Regions from separate parts of the Pseudomonas phytophila genome, predicted to be linked through region 2. Evidence: predicted binding sites of a transcription regulator. Region 2 holds the regulator's gene; the other holds the start of a gene.
The links. Region 2 encodes sigma-54, which starts transcription at its own class of promoters, with help from an activator protein. Its sites were predicted from a motif close to ANTGGCATNNANNTTGCTNT; they were not measured.
Positions count from the first base shown of each region.

Region 1 (3,313 bases), 3.1 Mb from region 2:
ATGACCCCGGACACCTCAATAGGGGAAACTATATCCATTGAGGAGTCACCATGACCAAGAAATACAGAAAATTCGATGCCGCTTTCAAGCTTGATGTTTGCAAGCTCATCGTCGATCAAGGCCAGAGTGTGAACTCTGTCTGCCTTGATATGAACCTGAGCGATACGGCAGTGCGTCGCTGGGTTGAGCAATACAAGGCCGAGCTGTTAGGTGGCCCGGGAATTGGCAACCCGTTGACCAGCGAGCAACAGCGTATTCGCCAACTGGAGCAGCAGATTCGTGAGCTGAAAATGGATAATGACATCCTAAAAAAAGCTACGGCCTTCTTTGCCCGCGAATTGAAGTGATCCATCAACTGGTTCACCAATTACAACGTAAGGCCTACCCGGTGGCTCGTCTCTGTCGGGTACTGCGGATCAGTCGCTCCGGTCTTTATGAGGCCCAACAGCGTCGTTTGAAACCCAAGCCCGCCTGTCCGGCAGCGGCCAGGATCAAGGCAGCCTTTGAAGCGTCGGAGCGTTGCTATGGTAGTCGTCGTGTGGTGAGCGCATTGCGTAAAGAAGGCCTGTCGATTGGTCGCTTCAAGGTGCGCAGCCTTATGAAACAACAAGGTCTGCGCCCGGTCTGGAAGCGTAAGTTTGTTCACACAACCAACAGCAATCACAACTTGCCGGTGGCTGAAAACCTTCTAAATCGCCAGTTCAACCCTGCGGCGATCAATCAATCCTGGGTTGCAGACATTACTTATATCCGCACACGCGGCGGCTGGGTGTACCTGGCAGTGGTCATGGACCTTTTCTCGCGCAAGATCGTGGGCTGGGCCATGGCCCCTCATATGCGAGCCGAGCTGGTAATCAGCGCCATGCAATTGGCTATCGCTCAACGCCAACCTGAGCCAGGTTTGATCGTCCACTCGGATCGAGGCAGTCAGTACGCAGGAGCGGCTTATCAGGCGCTGCTGACCCGCAATGGAATGCGTTGCAGTATGAGCCGCAAGGGTAACTGCTGGGACAACGCGGTTATGGAGCGCTTCTTTTTGAACCTGAAAATGGAGCGTACCTGGAGGAAGGATTACGCCAACCACGCCGAAGCGATAAAGGACATCACGGACTACATCGTGCGGTTCTACAACGAGGGGCGATTGCACTCGAAACTGGGCTATGTGCCGCCCAATCAATATGAGCGGCAAGCAGCCTGACAATCACCGATTGAGGTGTCCGGAAAAAGTTGACCACTGCACGCCGAGCTTTTGATTTTGATCTTGGGCGCCCCGTTAAACCACGCTGGCCGAACGCAGATTCTGAACCGTGGGCAACCCGGCAAGGATGCCGGGTTAGCCGCACCGGGCCATGGATGGCCCATTGCGGCGGCCCACGGTTCAGGATCTGCGGGCGGGTACACCGAGCATTAGCGAGGTGCCGAGTGGTGGGGCAAGAGCGTTTTGCTTACTTTTGCGCTCTATCAAAAGTGAGGCGCTGTAAAAGCGCAACCAATATCAGCCGTTACCCAACAATGGATATGTACACAAAATCCCCCCTCCCTCCAAAAAATCTCACACTTTCTTACAGACCCCACCCGCTATTTCATCACCGATTCCACAGTTGGAAAGCTTCTTGCAATAGGTCATATCAGGTCGCCATCGGCGTCAAAGTTTTGATTTAGCGCGCAGGTGAATAATCGGTGGAACGCTCTCAGTTAATCAGTAGCGCACGTAGCAATCTGGCAGGCCTCGGCCGCGGCCAGCTGGGCGTTCCGTTGCTGCTGTTGGTCATGATGGCAATGATGATGTTGCCCATCCCGCCGTTCCTGCTGGACGTGTTCTTCACGTTCAACATCGCGCTGTCCATCGTGGTTCTGCTGGTCTGTGTGTACGCACTGCGTCCACTCGACTTCTCGGTATTCCCGACCATCCTCCTGGTCGCCACCTTATTGAGGCTGGCGCTCAACGTTGCCTCCACACGTGTGGTCATGCTGCACGGTCAGGACGGTCACGCCGCTGCCGGTAAAGTGATTCAAGCGTTTGGTGAAGTGGTCATCGGCGGTAACTACGTCGTCGGTATCGTGGTATTCGCCATCCTGATGATCATCAACTTCGTGGTAATCACCAAAGGTGCCGGACGGATCTCCGAGGTGAGCGCGCGTTTCACCCTGGACGCCATGCCCGGTAAGCAAATGGCAATCGACGCCGACTTGAACGCCGGTCTGATCGACCAGCCTGAAGCCAAGCGTCGCCGTCTTGAAGTCGCTCAGGAAGCCGAGTTCTACGGTTCCATGGACGGTGCCAGCAAGTTCGTTCGTGGTGACGCCATTGCCGGTCTGTTGATTCTCTTCATCAACCTGATTGGCGGCATGCTCGTGGGTATGCTGCAGCACAACATGACATTTGCTGACGCCGGCAAGATTTACACCTTGCTGACCATCGGTGACGGTTTGGTGGCGCAATTGCCATCACTGCTTTTGTCCACCGCCGCAGCGATCATGGTGACCCGTGCTTCCGGTTCGGAAGAAATGGGCAAGATGATCAACCGCCAGATGTTCACTTCCTGGAAAGCGCTGGGTGTGTCTGGCGCGATCATGATCGTGATGGGCCTCGTGCCAGGCATGCCGCACTTTTCCTTCATAAGTCTGGGCCTTGTCGCTTGCGGCATTGGCTACCTGCTGTGGAAGAAAGAGAATCAGGTCAAGGTCGTCGCGCTGGAAGAGGTCAAGCGTCAGCAGGAAATGCTGCCTTCCCCGACGCGTATTCAGGATTCCAAAGAGCTGGGCTGGGATGATGTAACCCCCATCGACATGATCGGCCTGGAAGTGGGCTATCGCCTCATTCCGCTGGTAGACCGTAATCAGGGTGGTCAACTGCTGGCGCGGATCAAGGGCGTGCGCAAGAAGCTCTCTCAAGAGCTGGGCTTCCTGATGCCGACCGTACACATTCGCGACAACCTGGACCTGGCTCCCAGCGCCTATCGTTTGACGCTGATGGGTGTCACGCTGGCTGAGGCGGAGATTTATCCGGATCGCGAGCTGGCCATCAACCCGGGTCAGGTGTTCGGTTCGCTCAATGGTATTACCGCCAAGGACCCGGCGTTTGGTCTGGAAGCCGTCTGGATCGAAATCAGCCAGCGCAGCCAGGCTCAGTCTCTCGGTTATACCGTGGTTGACGCCAGTACGGTGGTCGCGACTCACCTCAACCAGATTCTTTACAAGCACTCTCATGAGCTGATTGGTCATGAGGAAGTGCAGCAACTGATGCAATTGCTGGCTAAAAGCTCGCCCAAGCTCGCTGATGAGCTGGTTCCAGGCATTCTGTCGTTGTCTG
Region 1 is NZ_CP081201.1:4,683,528-4,686,840, reverse strand. Features, by position in the region: one part of gene K3169_RS21175 (IS3 family transposase) at 51-306, shown strand; one part of gene K3169_RS21175 (IS3 family transposase) at 306-1,198, shown strand; gene flhA (flagellar biosynthesis protein FlhA) at 1,681-3,313, shown strand, end outside.
Region 1: the regulator sigma-54 is predicted to act here: its motif matches at 1,601-1,620, upstream of flhA (flagellar biosynthesis protein FlhA).

Region 2 (3,313 bases):
GTGCATCGGTAGCCGCTTCCGGGACCAGCAGAACAAACAGCAGGTCAACGGGGGCGCCATCGATAGCGTCGAAATCTACAGGAGCGTTCAGGTGCAACAACGCGCTGATAGGAGATTCACACCCCTTCAAGCGACAATGCGGAATGGCGATGCCATTACCAAAGCCGGTAGAACCTAGCTTTTCACGGGCGATAAGACTCGAAAACACGTCGTCCGAATCCAGATCAGGCACTTCTTTGCCGATCAGGTTGGCAATTTGTTCGAGGACTTTTTTCTTGCTGCCGCCCGGCACGTTCACGAGTGAACGGCCGGGGGTCAGGATATTTTCTAGTCGGATCATGTTTTGGGGGTATCAGCGAGCCGTTGCACCCTGAAGGAGGCTTAGCTGTTTTTCCTTATGCTTGAGCAGTTGTCTATCCAGCTTGTCGGTCAAAAGGTCGATTGCCGCGTACATGTCATCATGTTCCGCATTGGCGACGACCTTTGAGCCGGGGATGTGCAGGGTGGCTTCGATTTTCTGCTTGAGCTTCTCGACCTCCATGATGACCTGCACATTAGTGATCTTGTCGAAGTGGCGCTCCAGTCGTCCGAGTTTTTCGGTGATGTAGTCGCGTAGGGCGTCGGTCACATCCAGTTGATGTCCACTGATGTTGACTTGCATACCGCTTTCTCCTTATTGCCAGTGCATAAAGAGGCAGGCGTTTGCCTGCCACTGGAACGCTGTGGCTAGCAACCGGGTTGTGTAGAAACCGCCTCGGGCCAACGCTCGCACGGTTGCTACGGTACCTCTCGTCACATCAGTCGCTTGCGTTCACTCGACGGCGCAATGCCAAGAGATTCGCGGTATTTGGCTACTGTGCGACGGGCTACTTGAATGCCTTGTGCCTCCAGTAAACCAGCGATCTTGCTGTCACTCAACGGCTTTTTCTGATTTTCCGCTGCAACCAGTTTTTTGATGATCGCCCGAATGGCTGTGGATGAACATTCACCGCCCTCGGAGGTGCTTACATGGCTCGAGAAGAAATATTTCAACTCGTAAATACCACGGGGGGTATGCATGAATTTCTGCGTGGTTACACGAGAAATGGTCGACTCATGCATGCCTACGGCCTCTGCAATGTCATGCAGGACCAGTGGCTTCATCGCCTCATCGCCATACTCAAGAAAGCCGCGCTGGTGCTCGACGATCTGTGTCGCCACTTTCATCAGGGTTTCATTGCGGCTCTGCAGGCTTTTGATGAACCAGCGTGCTTCTTGCAGCTGATTGCGCATGAAGGTGTTATCGGCGCTGGTATCAGCGCGGCGGACAAACCCGGCGTATTGCGGATTCACACGCAGGCGTGGGACCGATTCCTGATTGAGCTCAACCAGCCACCGCTCGTTGTCCTTGCGCACAATGACGTCCGGTACCACATACTCAGCTTCGGTGGACTCGATTTGCGAACCCGGGCGAGGGTTGAGGCTTTGCACCAGTTCGATGACCTGGCGCAGTTCATCTTCCTTGAGCTTCATGCGGCGCATGAGCTGCGAGTAGTCGCGGCTCCCCAGCAGGTCGATGTAGTCACTGACCAGGCGCTGTGCTTCGCTGAGCCAACGGGTTTTTGCAGGTAGCTGACGCAGTTGCAGCAGCAGGCATTCGCTAAGGTTGCGCGCGCCGATGCCGGCGGGTTCAAACTGCTGGATGCGGTGGAGCACGGCTTCAATCTCGTCGAGCTCGATATCAAGCTCGGGATCGAAGGCGTCGAGGATTTCTTCCAGCGTCTCGTCCAGATAACCCTGATTGTTGATGCAGTCGATCAGCGTCACGGCGATCAGGCGATCGGTGTCGGACATCGGCGCCAGATTCAACTGCCAGAGCAAATGGCTTTGCAGGCTCTCACCGGCAGAAGTGCGAGTGGTGAAGTCCCATTCGTCATCGTCGTTGCTGGGCAGGCTGCTGGCGCTGGTTTGGTAGACGTCTTCCCACGCGGTGTCGACGGGCAGCTCGTTGGGGATGCGCTCGCTCCAGTCGCCCTCCTCAAGGTTGTCCACAGTAGGCGCCGGCTCCTGATAAGTCGGCTCCTGGACATCAGGATTAGGTTTCTGCTCGACGTTGTCAGCCAGTGGATCAGCGTTGTCGAAATCGTCGCCTTCTTCCTGGCGTTCCAGCATAGGGTTCGACTCCAGTGCCTCCTGGATCTCCTGTTGGAGGTCCAGTGTCGACAATTGGAGTAAGCGGATGGCCTGTTGCAGCTGCGGCGTCATCGTCAGCTGCTGGCCCATTCTCAAGACTAGCGATGGTTTCATGGCTGGGGCTTAACACCTTATTCGCCGGCGCACATGCGCCATCCACTACCGAGCGCCTGGGCGCGTACATAAGCAAATTATATGCCTGAAACTGAAGTGTTTGCCTAGGGGATGCTGGCATTTAATAACCATCAGCACCAACAACCAGGCATGCCCGCCTTTAAAGCCGGGCACCGCAGTTCTTTTTACAGGCGGAACTCGTGACCGAGGTAGACCTCTTTCACCAACTGATTTGCGAGAATGGTTTCCGAGTCGCCTTCGGCAATTAGCTGCCCGTCATTGACGATGTAGGCTGTCTCGCAGATGTCCAGAGTTTCACGAACGTTGTGATCGGTGATCAGCACGCCGATGCCCTTGGCTTTCAGATGGTGGATGATCTGTTTGATATCGCCTACGGAAATCGGGTCCACACCTGCGAATGGTTCGTCGAGCAGGATGAATTTCGGTGAGGTAGCAAGTGCGCGTGCGATTTCTACGCGGCGGCGCTCACCACCAGACAGGCTCATGCCCATATTGTCGCGGATATGGGTGATGTGGAACTCCTGCAGCAGGCTTTCCAGCTCCTTGCGGCGTCCATCCCGGTCCAGTTCCTGACGGGTCTCGAGAATCGCCATGATGTTGTCGGCTACCGACAACTTGCGAAAGATCGAGGCTTCCTGTGGCAGGTAGCCAATACCGGCACGTGCACGGCCGTGCATGGGCTGGTGGCTTACATCCAGGTCGTCGATCAACACTCGCCCCTGATCCGCCTGAACCAGGCCGACAATCATGTAAAAGCAAGTGGTCTTGCCAGCGCCGTTAGGCCCCAGCAATCCAACGATCTGGCCGCTTTCGATGGACAGGCTCACATCGCGAACGACCTGACGGCCCTTGTAGCTCTTAGCCAAATGCTGGGCTTTCAGCGTCGCCATTTACTGGGCCTTCTGCTGGTCGGTTTTCTTTTTCGGCTGGATAACCATGTCAATACGCGGACGTGGCGTGGTCACCTTGCTGCCGCCATTGGCACGACCAGCACTGACGATCTGCT
Region 2 is NZ_CP081201.1:1,250,770-1,254,082, forward strand. Features, by position in the region: gene ptsN (PTS IIA-like nitrogen regulatory protein PtsN) at 1-340, opposite strand, end outside; gene hpf (ribosome hibernation-promoting factor, HPF/YfiA family) at 353-661, opposite strand; gene K3169_RS05435 (RNA polymerase factor sigma-54) at 793-2,286, opposite strand; gene lptB (LPS export ABC transporter ATP-binding protein) at 2,472-3,197, opposite strand; gene lptA (lipopolysaccharide transport periplasmic protein LptA) at 3,198-3,313, opposite strand, start outside.